2 regions of the Streptococcus sp. 27098_8_73 genome follow, and region 1 is predicted to be linked to the other one. Evidence: predicted binding sites of a transcription regulator. Region 1 holds the regulator's gene; the other holds the start of a gene.
What was found. The regulator Rex, encoded in region 1, represses fermentation and respiration genes when NADH is low (regulators of the CRP and FNR family bind a similar motif). The targets are predictions, from matches to a motif close to TTGTGAANTANTTCACAA.
Positions count from the first base shown of each region.

Region 1 (7,883 bases):
GATAGTTACGATATACAGCATTATGTCTTGGTCTATCATAATAGCTCAGAGGAACTAAAACGGAAGGAAGTTCCTTCTAAATTTACAAAATTATCAGAGGCTCAATTATATGTTGTATATTATGGAGAAAATAAATGAATATAACGGATGCAGATTATGATACAATTACGACCTATGTTTATGAGCTCGATACACTAGATCATTCAGAGAAACAATAATCAGTTGGAGAATTGATTGATGGTCACGGTCGAAAATTTTGAGTTATTCTATGATGGTAGATAAGATTTAGTTTTATTGATATTAGAGGGATTGCAAATGATGTAAACGCCTGCTTGTTTTATAATCATTTTGCTATAATATAACTATGTTAGTATAGTTGAAGATTGTATGTTTTATAAAAGAAGGGAATATTATATGAAAATATCTAAGTTACTTTTGATAGTATTTATCGGATTTCTAGGGTTGGGAATACTCAGTGCCTGTAGTCAACAGAAAAACGGACAGAAGGAGAAAATTACTATGACAAAAGAGGAAAAAAAGAAACTTCGTAAAGAAGAAGAGAAAATTGCTTTGTACCTGGTAAATCATTATCAAGATGTGAAAAAAATAGAATTTGTAAATTTTCATAAAGGTGGTTTTGGGACGGGGGATACAATCACTATAAAGGTCAATGATAATAGTTATATTTTACCAACAGAGTTAGAAAGTAAAGATGGATATTATTCAATAGGATATGATCCAAAAGACTTTCATTTGATAGAGAAGAAACCTCCAACACAGTTAACTAGTTTAGACGGAGTAGATGTTAGTTATTACGAGGATTATTAAATGGCGCGTTGACTGATAAAGATTACAACATAATATCTAAAAAAGCCTATAGTTTGGATCCGAAAGAATATAAAGCAGAAGAACAATATAGTGTGGGAAAGGAATTCGACGTTAACGGTCGAAATTCCGAGTCATTGATGCTTCTGTTGAGTCAGTAAAAGTACATAAGATTTAGTTTTATTATATTAAAAGGGATTACGAAAGATGTAAACGCTTGCTTATTTTATAATTGTTTTGCTATAATATAACTATGTCAGCATAGTTGAAGGTTTTGAACTCTATAGAGGAAAGGAGTATTTATGAAATTATATAAGTTGCTTTTGATAGTATTTATTGGATTTCTATGTATGGGAACACTTAGTGCTTGTAGTCAGCAGAAAAAAAACGGACAGAAGGAGGAGTTAACATTGACAGCAGAAGAGAAAAAGATAATCAGAAAACAAGAGGAGGCTCTTGCTTTATTTTTGATTAATAATTTTGAGGATATTGAAAAAATAGAATTTATAAGTATAGTAAAGGGTGGTTTTGGAACTTCTGATGTGGCATATATGAAAATTAACGATGAACTCCTTGTGGATTCTAGTCTGCAGGACACATATGATATTAATCATTATTCTTTGGGTTATCATCAAAGTTCAAAATTTTTAGTAAGAAAAGGAGTTCCTTCTTCATTTTCAAATATAGATGAGCTGAAAGTGAAAGTAATTTATTACGAGGGAAGAAAATGAATAGTATAACCGATGAAGATTATAAATGGATAGCAAAAGAATCTTATAAATTAGATCCTAATAATAATGAAGATTTACAAAGAAAAACAGGTCAAACTTTTGACGTTAACGGTCGAAAATTCCGAGTCATTGATGCTATTGGGAACTCTGCTGAACCAACGGAAAACAGTATGCAAGCAATGGCTGTTGCTCCTGTTGATGATCAAGGGAACGTAGACTACAGTCAGGTAGTGGTTTCTTATGTTGGAACCAATTTTGGAGATAAAAAAGATGTCCTGAATGACATTGAAAATCTAGGTATGGGTTTTACGGATAAAATGATAACAGGTCTCCCCTCGATTTCAGGGATGGGCAAAGGCATTCTAGAAGGACATTTTAACGATAGCGTTAAAAAGGAAGTTGTCGAAAACATTGTAGATGTTCAGTCAAAAACAGCATTAGAGTTTGCTCAGCGAGTAGAGAAAAAGGTTCGTAAAGAAAATCCCAATGCCATTATAACAACGAATGGTCATTCTTTGGGAGAGTCTATGGCCCTTTACACTGCCTTAAAAATGGGATGGAATAATGTTGGATTTAATGGTCCAGATATTCATAATATTGTTTCGGAAGAAGAAATAGCCTATATGCAGGCGCATCCAGAGCAATTTCGTAACTTTAGAAATCCAAATGATATGTTTTTGGGGAACATTTTGGGGAATAAAACAGGCGTTGCCATTTATGTCAATATGACAGATGCTAGTTTTATTGATGAATCTTTACGAATTTTACAGGATGATAAACTTTCTTGGAAAGAAAAGGCAGATAAGATCTATAGTCTGGGGGATAAATATCATAGTTATAATACTTGGAGATTTAATAATAAAGGTCAACTCATTGATGAAAATGGCAATGTTGTGACCAATACTGCAAAAGGAAATGCGAATGCCCTCATCCTAGAAACAAAAACGAGAATGTTGCGATATTATGGCATGAAAAGCTTACTTACAGAAAGCGGAGGTGGCCTAAGTAGCAACGAACGAATTTTTCTAGACAGCGAGCAAGCTACTATTGGTGCAAATGCTCTTGTTAATGCTGCTCAGCAAGTTTTGGATCAGATTAAGATTGAGAAACAAAGAGGAGTAGAAGAAGTTGAGTCTTTATTTGAAACGACCAAGTCTCCGTTTATGGTCAGTAGTCTTAGTCCTGATGAGATTAAATCGGCTTTTGTAGCTGGTGGTGTCACACATGATAGTGTGGTCGGAAATGTAGAAATCTCTCTACAGAATAAGCTCAACAAAGCGAGTCAAATATTAGATGAAATGACTAAATTGAAAGATAAAATTGCAGCTGGTATAAACAAAAAACTCGAAGAAGACATATCTTTAGCAGGGGAATTCAATCAATGGAGAAATTTGAATTAGCACAACGTGAAGTCGAAAAGAAAACTAAAGAATTAGAAGAATTGGAAGATCGGCATCGAGAAAAGTTGCAAGAATTTGAGGAAAGAAATGATTATTTTCAAACTGCGCGTCGTGCCATACAAAATATTCTTGATGAAAAGTACGAAGAAACTTTGCATTATTTGAAATCTACTGATGCGGATCAAGATTTTTATAGGATTCTTAATAGAGAGATGGAATCTTACCAAATGTTATCGGAAGATGCCTTGATGCAGGCGCAAAAAATATTGGAATTAGAATCTTTAAAAGAGAGTGATGATTTCCGACGAGAAAGACGATATCTAGATGATAAGTTAGAGGAGGCTTATCTACGTAGGAGAATAGCCGCAGATGACAATAATAAAACTAGAGAGTAAAAGGAAGTGATACTAAAATGGCAACAACATTAACTGAGGATATTACAGGTGTATTTACTGTAGGAAATTTCGATGATTTAGGAACTCGTCTGCTTGCTATTCAAAAACAGATTGAAAAATCTTTGATAACAAACGTTTATGCTCCACATATTCTTAGTAAAAGTGATGGTATTAAGACCAAATCTAAGGAAGCGATTAGTAAAGTTGCAAAGGAAGGAAAGTTGGCTATCAAGGGGATTAATGATACTTTAGATAGTGCCATCAAGGGACAATGGTCTACATCCGTTAGAGAAGCTGTTACAACAGCAAGCAACAAATATGATAAGATTTAGCAATTAATAATAAATAGCCTAAATAAATAAACTCGCCTAATCGATAGATTTTTTGTCTAACCTTTGGGGTGTAGTTCATTTATTTAAGTTCTTTTTTTTATTTAATCTCGAATTAATAAGTAAGGAGGTTGATATGTATCGTATTTCATTGCAGGATGACATAAGCATGATGCCACGTGAACGGCTAATAAGAGAAGGAGCGGATAAACTTAGTAATCAGGAATTGCTATCTATATTTTTGCGAACAGGCAGCAAAAAAGAAACTGTTTTTCAAGTTTCTCAAAGGATTTTATCATCGATTTCTAGTTTGAATGATTTGAAATATTTGACTTTGCAAGAATTGCAGACAATTTCAGGAATTGGGCCTGTGAAGGCTGTTGAGTTGCAAGCCATTATTGAGCTCGGCTGTCGTATCAACAAAGCTGAAGTGCTGGAGAGGGAGCAAATTCTTGGAAGTCAAAAACTAGCTCGCAAAATGCAGGTCGAATTGGGCGATAAAAAGCAGGAATGTTTGGTTGCTATTTATCTCAACAGTCAGAACCAGATCATCCATCAGCAGACAATCTTTGTAGGAACGGTAACTAGAAGTATTGCTGAACCGCGCGAGATTTTGCATTATGCGCTCAAACACTTGGCGACATCTATTATACTAGTGCACAATCATCCTTCTGGAGTGACTTTACCAAGTAAGAATGACGACGAGGTCACCAAACACATGAAAGAAGCCTGTGAACTAATGGGTTTGGTTCTTTTAGATCATTTAATAGTTTCAAAAAATAATTATTATAGTTATCGTGAAAAAACGGATTTGATCTAAAGTTTGTGGACCACATAATCAAACAAGGCTAAATCACCTGTTCTTGTGGGAAATAGAAATTCTGGATGCCACTGCACACCAAGAAATGGTCTTCCATCAGTTGAGGTAACAGCCTCAATGACCTTATCCCGAGGATCGTAGGCTATGACTTCTAGATTTTTCGCTAGGTCCTTGATACTTTGGTGATGGAATGAGTTGATTTGGCAAGTAGGTCCGTATAATTCATGGAGGATGGAGCCATTTTTAGTGACCATAGTCTGTGTAGTGTATTGAGCAGTGCTGTCTTGCCAGTGATTCTCGATGTCTTGATGAAGTGTGCCACCCATAGCAACATTGTAAAGCTGAGTACCACGACAGACGCCAAAAATAGGCTTGTTTTGTTTTCGTGCTTCTCGGATGAGAGCTAGTTCAAATAGATCCCTTTGAAGCAGATAATCATCACTTTCGATAGTCTGTTCTTCTCCGTAGAAATGAGGCTGGACATTTTGTCCACCGGTAAGAATCAGTTTATCAATCATAGTAATATAGGTGTGAGCTAAGGCTTCATCACCAATTGGCAAGATAATTGGGATTCCTCCAACTTTATTGACTCCCTCGATAAAGCCAGTTGAAGTATAACTTATATGGATAAATTGATCGTTGGGAATATCCCTTTGGTTTCCTGTTATACCGATAATCGGTTTTTTCATAAAGTGTCTGTTTCCTTTCTTACCTTACTCATCATCTTTTCTCATAAAGTAGAGTAAGGTTTGGAGTTCGCTGGTTAGGTCTACATATTGTACAACCACATCTTTTGGGACAGATAAGTGCACTGGGGAGAAGCAAAGAATTCCCTTGATACCAGCATCAACCAAGACGGATGCGACTTCTTGTGCCTTAACGCTCGGCACTGTTAGAATGGCAGTCTTTACGTTTCCTTCTTGGACCTTTTCTTTAATTTGAGAAATTCCATAAATAGGAATTCCATCATTTGTGGTGGTCCCGACGTCAGAATAATCATCTGTATCAAAGGCCATTACAATCTTCATTTTATTCCGTTCATGAAAGCGGTAATGTAAAAGAGCACGGCCCATATTTCCGACACCAACAATCATGACATTTGTAATCGAGTTGTCGTTGAGAAGATTGGCAAAGAAATTCATTAGTTTCTTGACATCGTAGCCAAAACCTCTACGACCTAACTCGCCGAAGTAAGAAAAGTCACGCCGAACAGTCGCAGAGTCGATTCCAATCGCCTCTGCGATTTGTTTTGAATTGGCTTTTTCAATATTTTCCGCGTTAAATCGCTTGAAAATCCGGTAGTAGAGGGAGAGCCGTTTAGCAGTAGCACGTGGAATAGGATTGCTTTTTTCAGTTTTCACAAAATCACGACCTTTCTATCTTCTATTCTATAGAAAGTTTGTGAAAAAATCAACTAATTTGATGAACAAAATATTATTATACTAATAAAGATAGATAAAATAATAGAAATAAGCAAAATTCTTAGAATTTCGCTTATTGGGGTGTTTTTTCAAAAATATCTCTTTCAACTAAACTATCCATCAGGAAATAGAATTTTTGCTGAATAATATGGTGTTTTTCTGATTTGAAGATATTAACCAATCTTAAACCAGACTTGTCCGTAATATTGATTTTTACTCCGCTTAGATCTTTATTGACGATAATCTTAAGCAAGAATCCATCGCCACTATTAGGAACAGCTTCGAGTAAGCGAGAAAGCTCGTAATTACCAACTTTTGTTTCAGCAAATGTATTATCTCGCAAGGTAAATTTCTTGACATTTGGATGGAGTGAATAGGTGAAGTCGCAGTTTGCTAAGCTAACAGATGTTTGAAAAGCCATCTTATCCTCCTAGTATTTCTTTTAGTTTTTGGCTGAATAGTTTGATTTCTTGTATGCTAGTTTGATCTGATACACTGATACGAATGGATTCTTTTAAGCGCTCAGAGTTTGGGCCATATAAGGCTTGAAGGACATGGCTGGGCTGAACAGCACCAGCTGTACAAGCAGAGCCAGTCGAGATTGAAAAGCCATTAAGGTCCATTTGAAGCAAGATAAGGTCATTCTTTTGGTTTGGAAATCCAATATTGACAACATAAGGCAGGCTAGGCTGACTTTCGTTTAGGTAGTAGTCTATATCCGCTAGGTTGTTCAGTAAAGTATCTTTTAACTGCTGGGCATGCTCAAGATTTTCCTCTAAGTGGGCAACATTTTCAGAAAGGGCAGTTGCCATTCCGACAATGGAAACGAGGTTTTCTGTACCCGCTCGATGCTTGTTTTCTTGATCGCCGCCATGCATGAAATTATCAAAATCCATCTGGTCAGCGTAGAGAAATCCCACCCCTTTTGGACCATGGAATTTATGAGCTGATGCACTCAGGAAATTGATTCCCCATTCTTCAGGATAGATAGGGAGCTTGCCGACGGCTTGGACCGCATCAACGTGGAAGGCAGCAGGATGATCTTTTAGCAATTTACCGATTTCTTGAATCGGCAAAATATAGCCTGTTTCATTGTTGACAGCCATTACTGAGACAAGGATAGTATCTGGTCTGAGGGCATTCTTGATATCTTCAGTTCGGATTTGCCCATCCACTGGCTGAATAATAGTCGCTTCAAAGCCAAAATGCTCCACTAAGTATTCAACAGGCTCCAAAACAGCATGGTGCTCAATGGCTGTAGTGATAATATGCTTGCCTTGATTCTGATGGCGCAGGGCATATCCCTTGATAGCAGTGTTATTACTTTCAGTAGCACCTGAGGTGAAGAGGATATTTTTGCTCTGTGTGTGTAGAACTTTAGCAATATCTTCGCGAGCTTGTCGGAGCAGTTTTTTAGCTTCTCGACCGTGGCTGTGGGTACTGGATGGATTGCCGAAGACTGTCATTGCCTGAGTCATGGACTTAATCGCAGCAGGTGACAAGGCAGTCGTAGCAGCATTATCTAAATAAATCACAAATTTATCCCTTATTTCTTTTGAAAAGCAAAAAGTGGGCTGACTGGTTTTCTCTCTTGAATACGCACGATAGCATCGCCAATCAACTCGCTGGCTGTGATATAGTGAACATTCTTCGGAGTCTTTTCTTTGGTATCAACAGAGTCAGTCACCAAGATTTCTCGGATAGGAACACTGTCTAGTAAGTCTGCAGCTTCATCTGCAAATAAACCATGACTTGAGACAGCATAGATTTCGACAGCTCCTTCACGTTCAACGATTTTAGCAGCTTCTGAGAAGGTACGACCGGTATTCAAGATATCGTCAATCAAAATCGCTTTTTTACCTTCAACTTCACCGATGATATAGCCTTCAGAGCGTCCTGCTTCATCTTCACCATAGTCGATGATGGCGATTGGAGCGTCGAGATATTCTGCCAAGCTACGAG
Region 1 is NZ_JAPVZT010000001.1:180,623-188,505, reverse strand. It holds gene O3651_RS01010 (ubiquitin carboxyl-hydrolase) at 1-138, shown strand, start outside; gene O3651_RS01005 (ubiquitin carboxyl-hydrolase) at 520-828, shown strand; gene O3651_RS01000 (ubiquitin carboxyl-hydrolase) at 1,128-1,556, shown strand; gene O3651_RS00995 (lipase) at 1,553-2,956, shown strand; gene O3651_RS00990 (hypothetical protein) at 2,938-3,351, shown strand; gene O3651_RS00985 (hypothetical protein) at 3,369-3,683, shown strand; gene radC (DNA repair protein RadC) at 3,817-4,500, shown strand; gene O3651_RS00975 (gamma-glutamyl-gamma-aminobutyrate hydrolase family protein) at 4,497-5,189, opposite strand; gene O3651_RS00970 (redox-sensing transcriptional repressor Rex) at 5,214-5,861, opposite strand; gene O3651_RS00965 (DUF1831 domain-containing protein) at 5,995-6,342, opposite strand; gene O3651_RS00960 (cysteine desulfurase family protein) at 6,344-7,456, opposite strand; gene O3651_RS00955 (ribose-phosphate diphosphokinase) at 7,468-7,883, opposite strand, start outside.

Region 2 (7,883 bases), on a different contig from region 1:
CTTTTTTGTTTACAAAATAAGTGTGGTATGACTTGAATTCTTCTACAAATTCGTCATAAACTTCCTTGTCAATAATCACCGCTTGCTCAGATGCGCAGACCATACCATTGTCAAATGATTTAGACATCACGATATCATGAGCGGCTTGGCGAAGGTCAGCAGATTTTTCAATGTAAGCTGGTACGTTTCCGGCACCTACCCCAAGAGCTGGTTTTCCACAAGAGTATGCAGCTTTAACCATGGCATTACCACCTGTTGCAAGGATAGTTGCAATACCATCGTGGTTCATCAAAGCTGCTGTTGCTTCCATAGATGGCTGAGTAATCCATTGCACACAGTTTTCTGGTGCGCCAGCTGCAATAGCTGCATCACGAACGATTTGCGCTGCGTGAGCAGATGATTCTTGAGCAGATGGGTGGAAGGCAAAAACGATTGGGTTACGTGTCTTCAAGGCAATCAATGCTTTAAAAATTGCTGTTGATGTTGGGTTCGTTGTTGGAGTGATACCACAGATAACTCCGACAGGCTCCGCAATCTTTGTCAATCCAGTAACAGGATCATCTTCGATAACACCAACAGTCTTCACACCACGCATGTTGTTGACAACGTGTTCACAGGCAAAGAGATTTTTCGTTGCCTTGTCTTCAAATACACCACGACCAGTTTCTTCAACCGCATGTTGAGCAAGGATCCCGTGCGCATCAAGAGCTGCAACTGAAGCTTTTGCTACGATGTAATCTACTTGCTCTTGATTTAGTTTTCTCATTTCTTCAAGAGCTAGGAGACCTTTTTGCACAAGCTCGTCAACATGTTTTTCAGCCGCTAGCACTTTATCTTCTTGTTCAACAGTTTTCTTCTTATCAGCCATTATAGTCCTCCAATGGTTTCTGCCAAAAGGTTAAATGAAGATTTTAACCTTTGTTAATTATTTCACAATATAATTATACTCTATTCCCACAAATTTGTAAACACTTTCAACAAAAGTTCACAAACTTTTTATGGATTATTTTTTAAACACTGATATTTCAGGCTTTTTTACTAAATTCTATGTCTATTCTCAAAAATTTCACATACTTTTCTTTAAAAATGTGTTAGCGCTTTCTTTTTTGTTATAAAATGAGCTCGGCTAAATAACCGAGCTAGTTCTATGGCTTAACACTGCCATTTGAAGCGGCAGCCAAAGCCTCTTTTATCATGTTAGAGTAGAGTTTACCTCCCTCTGCCATAGACTCTGAATCTGCCCCATAATGGACATAGTCTGTTCCAATCCAAATCTGCGGATTATTAATCGCTACCTGATACCAGTCTGCTACATATACAAAATCGTATTTCTTAGCAAGTTCAAGTTCGTATTGTCGCATCTTAACAGGAATACTACTTGGATCATTGGCTGTCCGGCCATCATATGGCGTGACTAAAATCAAGCGATGGCCTTTTGGCAAGAGCTCGATATACTGATCCAGCAATTCTTCATAATTGTCAACCGGATTGGTTCCCAATGCCAAGACGACGTTTTGAAGCAGTGTTTGGTTAGCAATATCGTTCTTGAAAAATTCCAGACCAGACACTAAATTACGGCTAACCACTGCATCGACTTGAGCGTCAGGTATAGCCTCTTGGATCCATTCAGCGGAGCGCAAAGTGACCGAATCACCAATAACAGTCGTTCCCTCTGCCACGTTATAATTTGTCGCAGTTTTTTGGTCTGCGTGCTTACGGGTTGTCTGCATTTTCGTATCGGCTTGGTTCAAAGAATTGACAATCAGGCTTTCCTCAAAGGCACCCACAGACGGAGCCGTGACGGTGATAATAAGCAAGATAAATGTCAGCGGAATAAAACTGTAGAAAATCGGCTTGGTGATGGAACTTACATTCATCTCCTTGCCAAAAATCCGAGGCTTCCGTCCAGCTAAAGTCGGCTCTAAGATATAGAAAGAAAGAGCCGCGAAACCAAAACTCAAGATTGTAGTCAAAAGCACAGCCCATCCATTGCTCATCAACTGAGTAAAAATAATATAGAAAGGCCAATGAAAGAGGTAAACTCCATAGCTAGTGTCTGCAATAAAGTTGAGAGGACTAGGCTCCTTAATATTTGGCAATTTATCGTGCAAGATACGGGTTGCTGCTATCATGACACAAGCCAGAAGTGTTGAAATCAAGAAACCAAATAAATAAGTCCACAAGCTGTCAAATTTCAAAATAAAGCTGAGCAAAATAAGAAGAACAAAACTGCCAGCTAAAGCAATCAAGACTTGCTTGATTTCGACCTTTTCTTCCAATTTCTTCATCTGAACGCCCACATTTCCGACTCCAGAAAAAGTCGCTAGCACTGTCCCAGCAAAGAAAGGAAAGACATGGGTCAAACTTGAGAAATAAATATTGGAGTAATTCTTGCTGAAAAAGGCTCCGATAAACATAGCCAAGAAACTGAACAGAAACAGAGCAATTGAAGTCAGAGAAATCAGCCCCCGATACTGAGCAACTGACTTGCTAATCTTGCTAATGCCCCAAGCAGCCAAGCCCCAGAGGATATAGTAATGCACTTCCAGTGCCAAACTCCAAGTGTGAATCAGCAAATGCGGTACAAACTGGCTTTCATAACTGCCGCCCGACATCATTTCATAAAAATTAGTCACAAAACCAAGCGCAGCTGAAATCTGCGTCCCGATACCTGCTACAAAATCCCGACGGATCAATAAAGTAAAAGGCATGATGACCAAAATCATAAAAACGAGCGGAGGAACAATACGATAAAAGCGCCGTTTCAGAAAGCCCATAATATCAATCGTACGACTTCTTGTAAACTCATCAATCAATAATGAAGTAATCAAAAATCCTGAAAAAGTGAAAAAGATGTCCACTCCAATAAAACCTCCAGGAAAAACTCCCTGAAAGTAATGATAGAGTAACACTAAGACCAGTCCAGTAATCCGAACCAGTGAAAACCATCTAATGCGCATTTTGATAAATTCCTTGCTTGAACGTTCCTTCATAGACGACATTACTTTCTGTCGTCAGTTTTCCTTTACCATTGGCTTGACCGTTGGCAAATTCACCTTCATATTTCCAACCAGCCTTCGATGTAAAAGTACCCTTACCATCAAAAGTACCATTTTTGAAATGCCCTTTATAGCTATCTCCATTTTTAAAAGTCAGGGTACCTTCGCCGTTCATTTTTCCGTGAACTAGACTGCCTTCATATTTTATCTTACCTTGATCCAACGTTAGCGCACCCTTGCTAGGGATATTGGAGGTAAATACCAAAATCGCTGACAAGGCAATCACAGTCACCGCTAGGATTTCTAAATTCTGACGGGTCAGATAGATTTTATATTTATCGTAAAATTCTTTTATTTTATCCATTTTTCATCCATTTAAGCGTTCTAGCCACTTGTGGCAACCAGCCAAAACCAGTTCATAAGTCTCATCGAAATCTCCTGTGTACCAAGGATCTGGCACACCGAGATCAGCAAACTGGTAGATTTTATCCTGAAAATCCACTGGCGCCATTTTCTTCAAATCTCGAATATTGGCTTCATCCATGCCGATAATATAGTCAAATTCTGCAAAATCTTGCGCTGAAATCTGCTGAGAAGTCTTTCCTTTGTCATAAGAAATCGCATGTTTCTTAAAAATAGCCTGAGTCCCCTGATGTATAGGGTTGCCATGCTCCCAACTAGATGTCGCTCGACTCTCAATGTGTATATCATCAGTCAGACTTTTCAGAACAAACTCTGCCATCGGACTACGGCAGATATTTCCTAAACAAACAAATACAATTTTCTTCATAGATCTATTATACCAGAATAAAAAGAAAACTGCGGAGCTTTCTTGATTATTCTGTGACAGCGGAAGCGGACTCTGAAAAACAGCTAATTATACCGACTTACATAAGAGTGCAGATCATTGAGGCGGTTACCTACTCAATCTAGCTTGCACCAGATTAAACTTTACTTTTCTTCAGAAAGATATTCAAAACTTAATTGTAGCCATTTAGCCTGCCAGTTTTTCTTGCGGATTCTTTGCCTATAAAGCTTCTTTCGATCCGCATCCGCTAAAAAATGCGGTGTTGGTCGAACCTGAAATGCTCGAATATCTGCCAAGCCATAGGGTGCAAAAAGCTCTAGCTTATCATTTTCCAGCAATCGAAGACCGATAGCTGTGCAGCACTCAGGATACTTGCTCATGGCATCTTTCGAGCTAGTATAGGGCTGGGTGTTGGGACTATGACTATGCATATAGACTTGATTTTTCAGCTCCCAAGAATAAGCGGGAAAAGCTTTTCTCAACCCCATCTCCAGCTGCAAAGTTTTCTCATAAGACACAGTTGGATCAAAGAATACGACATCTACATCCGTTTCAGCATCAAAGCCCGACTTACCAGACAAGATATTCCAGATAAAATTTCTGACACTGCCCGCAGCCAGCCAAGAGTCCTCGAGCCGCAAACTGCGAATAATTTCCAAAATCGCTCGGATGTCTGGATCTTGACCTAGATGGTCTAAAATCTCCTTTTCTGTCATCATTCCTTCATATACTCATATCCTAGATGCTCATAGGCTTTGCGAGTCGCCACGCGCCCAGTCCGTTTCCGCATGACAAAGCCTTTCTGAATCAGGTAAGGCTCATACATGTCCTCCACCGTTTCGCGCTCCTCAGCAATATTGACTGAGAGGGTTCCCAACCCCACTGGACCACCCCCATAAACTTCAATCATGGTTCGTAGGATTTTCTGGTCCACATAGTCCAGACCTTCCTGGTCCACATCCAGCATGGAGAGAGCTTGGTCAGTTATCTTATCATCAATCAGGCCATTGCCCATAATCTGCGCGTAGTCCCGCACCCGCTTGAGCAAACGATTGGCAATCCGCGGTGTGCCTCGGCTACGTAGAGCAAGCTCCCGAGCAGCCTCGTGGGTAATATCCATCTCAAAAATCTCTGCCGTCCGCTCGACGATTTCGGTCAGATCGCTGGCTTCATAATACTCCATATGACCGGTAATCCCAAAGCGAGCCCGCAGAGGATTGGACAGCATGCCCGCCCGAGTGGTCGCCCCAATTAATGTGAAAGGCGGCAATTCCAGATGGACGCTGCGACTGGTTTCGCCAGTCCCAATCATAATGTCGATGTAAAAGTCCTCCATGGCGCTATATAGTACTTCCTCTACCGCCATAGGCAAACGATGAATCTCATCGATAAAGAGGACATCACCTGGCTCCAAATCATTGAGAATGGCCACCAAATCACCAGCCTTTTCAATGACCGGACCAGAAGTTTGCTTGATATTCACACCGAGTTCGTTGGCGATGACAAAGGCCATAGTCGTCTTTCCCAGACCTGGAGGACCAAAAAGCAAAGTATGATCCAACGCCTCATCCCGCAATTTAGCCGCTTCAATAAAAATTTTCAGCTGATCTTTGACCTTGTCCTGACCAATATATTCTCTTAAATACTGAGGACGGAGGGTACGTTCTACCAGCTCCTCATCCCCCATTAATTCATTATCTAAAATTCTACTCATAGGACTATTATAGCAAAAAATAGGGCAGAGGAAGCAATCCGACCCGCTTCTGAATACAAAAAAAGCCACCGAATTTGGTGGCTCTTATGGGAGATTATTATGAAAAAGTTTTAGGATTTCTATCAAATAAAGTTAGGAGGTCTTCATTTGATGGTATTAGTATAACGTCCTTATCTTAAAATTTGCTTAAAGAAAAAATATTTTTTAAAAATAAAATACTTTTAGATATCTTAGTAAGATGATACAAACTAATATGAATTGTTCAGTCTGATTAAAATAGCCGCTATTTCATTGACTGTCTCAAAAACCCATGATACAATGAAAAAAATCGAAAAGGAGATTTTAGATATGAACAACCTTAAAAAGAAAACTTACCGGAATACACCAGCCTTTATGTTTATGGCTTGGGGCTCATTCGCCTTCTTTGTGACTCTTGTTCTCGTCGGCCTCTATACCTTGAAAGAGCCTTTGATGGTTAAAGGATACTATCTCATGGGTTCTGTCGGACTGATTTCTTCTTCATTCACTCTTGCAAAAGTTATCCGTGATAACCAAGAAGACGAAGAACGTTACAATCAAATTTTCCAACCACAAGACTTAGATAACCAATAAAATAAATAGTAAAAACGGCAGAGGGGGATTCTGCCGTTTTCTTGTATCTAAGGCTAGTATCGCCATGTGAGATACACTTCAAATGAAGCAAATTTGCTGTTTATTTCACACCTGCAAAATAAACGGTGGTGCTGGTAAAGAGGCTTCCTGCCTTGAGAATGACCTGATCTTTCAAGTCACTATGAATCGCATCAGGCAAAGCCTGTGCTTCCAGCGCTATACCATTATGCTGAATCATTGGCTGTCCATTGATGATAACTGACTCATCAACAAAATTTGCCGAATAAGTCACGACACAAGGAGCATCCGTACGGAAAGTCAGATAGCGACCTGAGACCGCATCATAAAGGCATCCTGCCTCTTCCTGCTCTTTATCTAGAGCAAATGGATGATCCAGCCCTGACACGACCTGAATTTGCTCGTCTTGGTCAGCAAAAATTTCTTTCAGTACCAGACCTGTTTGTAGACCTTTGACAAAGCCACGATCTGCATCCACTTCTTTTGCTGGCACGCCGTCTGGAGCAATCGGATACACCCCTTTGGTATGTAGCTGGAGGACATGCTGATCAATCGGCTGACTAAAATTACCTGACAGATTGAAATAGCTGTGGTTGGTCGGATTGACCAAACTATCCTGATCTGTCTGAACCTGATAGGAAATCTCAATCTCCCCTTTTTCCGATAAGGAATAGGAAATCCAGATTTTTAAATTTCCAGGAAAACCGCCCGTCCCATCTGGGCGCTCTGTGTAAAATGTGACGCCCTCGTTTGTGACTTCCTCTGTCTGGAAAATCACACCGTCCCAGCCAGTAGAGCCACTGTGATTGCAATTCTGGCCATTATTAACTTCTAGCTGATAGGACTGCCCATTCAGCTCAAAGCTAGCCTTTGCAATCCGCCCTGCAACTGGTCCCACGCTGGCCCCATGCTTGGGACTATTGCCAACATAATCCTCAAAACGATCAAAGCCTAAAATAATATTGGCAAAATCACCATTTTTATCCGGCGTCCGATATTCTAAAATCGTTGCGCCATAGTTCATGACCTTGAAGCGATAGCCTAGCTTATTTTCAAAGGTGTAGGCTAAGACATCCTGTCCTTTAAAAGTAGCAAAAATAGATTCTTGATAAGATTTCATATAATCTCCCTCTATCTCGAGTCTGGGACAAAAGTCCTAGCCTCTCAATTGTCTTTGGATTGTCGAGCAAGACGCAGTGGTTGAGTGGGCTCTATTACGCTGATTTCATAAGCTTTTACAGCCCTACTCAACTGTGCGGAGGTGGGACGACGAAATCGAATTCTAACCAATTACCGATTTCTGTCCCACTCTCTTTCTTGACTTAGTCAAGGGACAAGGAGGGAAGGCCATCCTTTTTATCTGAAAGTCTTTTTAATAACTAGCTTTCCCATGACTAATGTTTGACTTTTCCATATTTAGCTTTCTACTGCTGGAAAGGGTGGATGATAACTCCTTGAACGACTCGATTGACCGTACCTGTCGGAGACGGTGTATCTGGTCGATTTTTTACTTTCAAAGAAGTCAAGAGAGAGAAGAGCTGAGCATAGACGATGTAAGGGAAGGCTCGATAGCTATCTTCCAAGATATCACTTTCAAGAACCACTTGCTCAACATTTTCCAAGTCTTCTCTGCGCTCTGTAAAGAAAACCACCTTGCGAGCAATCTGATCTCCTGCCACTTCACGCACCAAATCCAAGTCGTAACGTTTGGTGTATGCATCCCTTGAGCCAA
Region 2 is NZ_JAPVZT010000013.1:23,206-31,088, reverse strand. It holds gene adhE (bifunctional acetaldehyde-CoA/alcohol dehydrogenase) at 1-868, opposite strand, end outside; gene O3651_RS08815 (acyltransferase family protein) at 1,146-2,960, opposite strand; gene O3651_RS08810 (MORN repeat-containing protein) at 2,950-3,363, opposite strand; gene O3651_RS08805 (low molecular weight protein-tyrosine-phosphatase) at 3,367-3,789, opposite strand; gene O3651_RS08800 (nucleotidyltransferase family protein) at 3,951-4,526, opposite strand; gene ruvB (Holliday junction branch migration DNA helicase RuvB) at 4,523-5,521, opposite strand; gene O3651_RS08790 (YiaA/YiaB family inner membrane protein) at 5,870-6,133, shown strand; gene O3651_RS08785 (aldose epimerase family protein) at 6,234-7,271, opposite strand; gene O3651_RS08780 (SIS domain-containing protein) at 7,576-7,883, opposite strand, start outside.
Region 2: the regulator Rex is predicted to act here: its motif matches at 919-936, upstream of adhE (bifunctional acetaldehyde-CoA/alcohol dehydrogenase).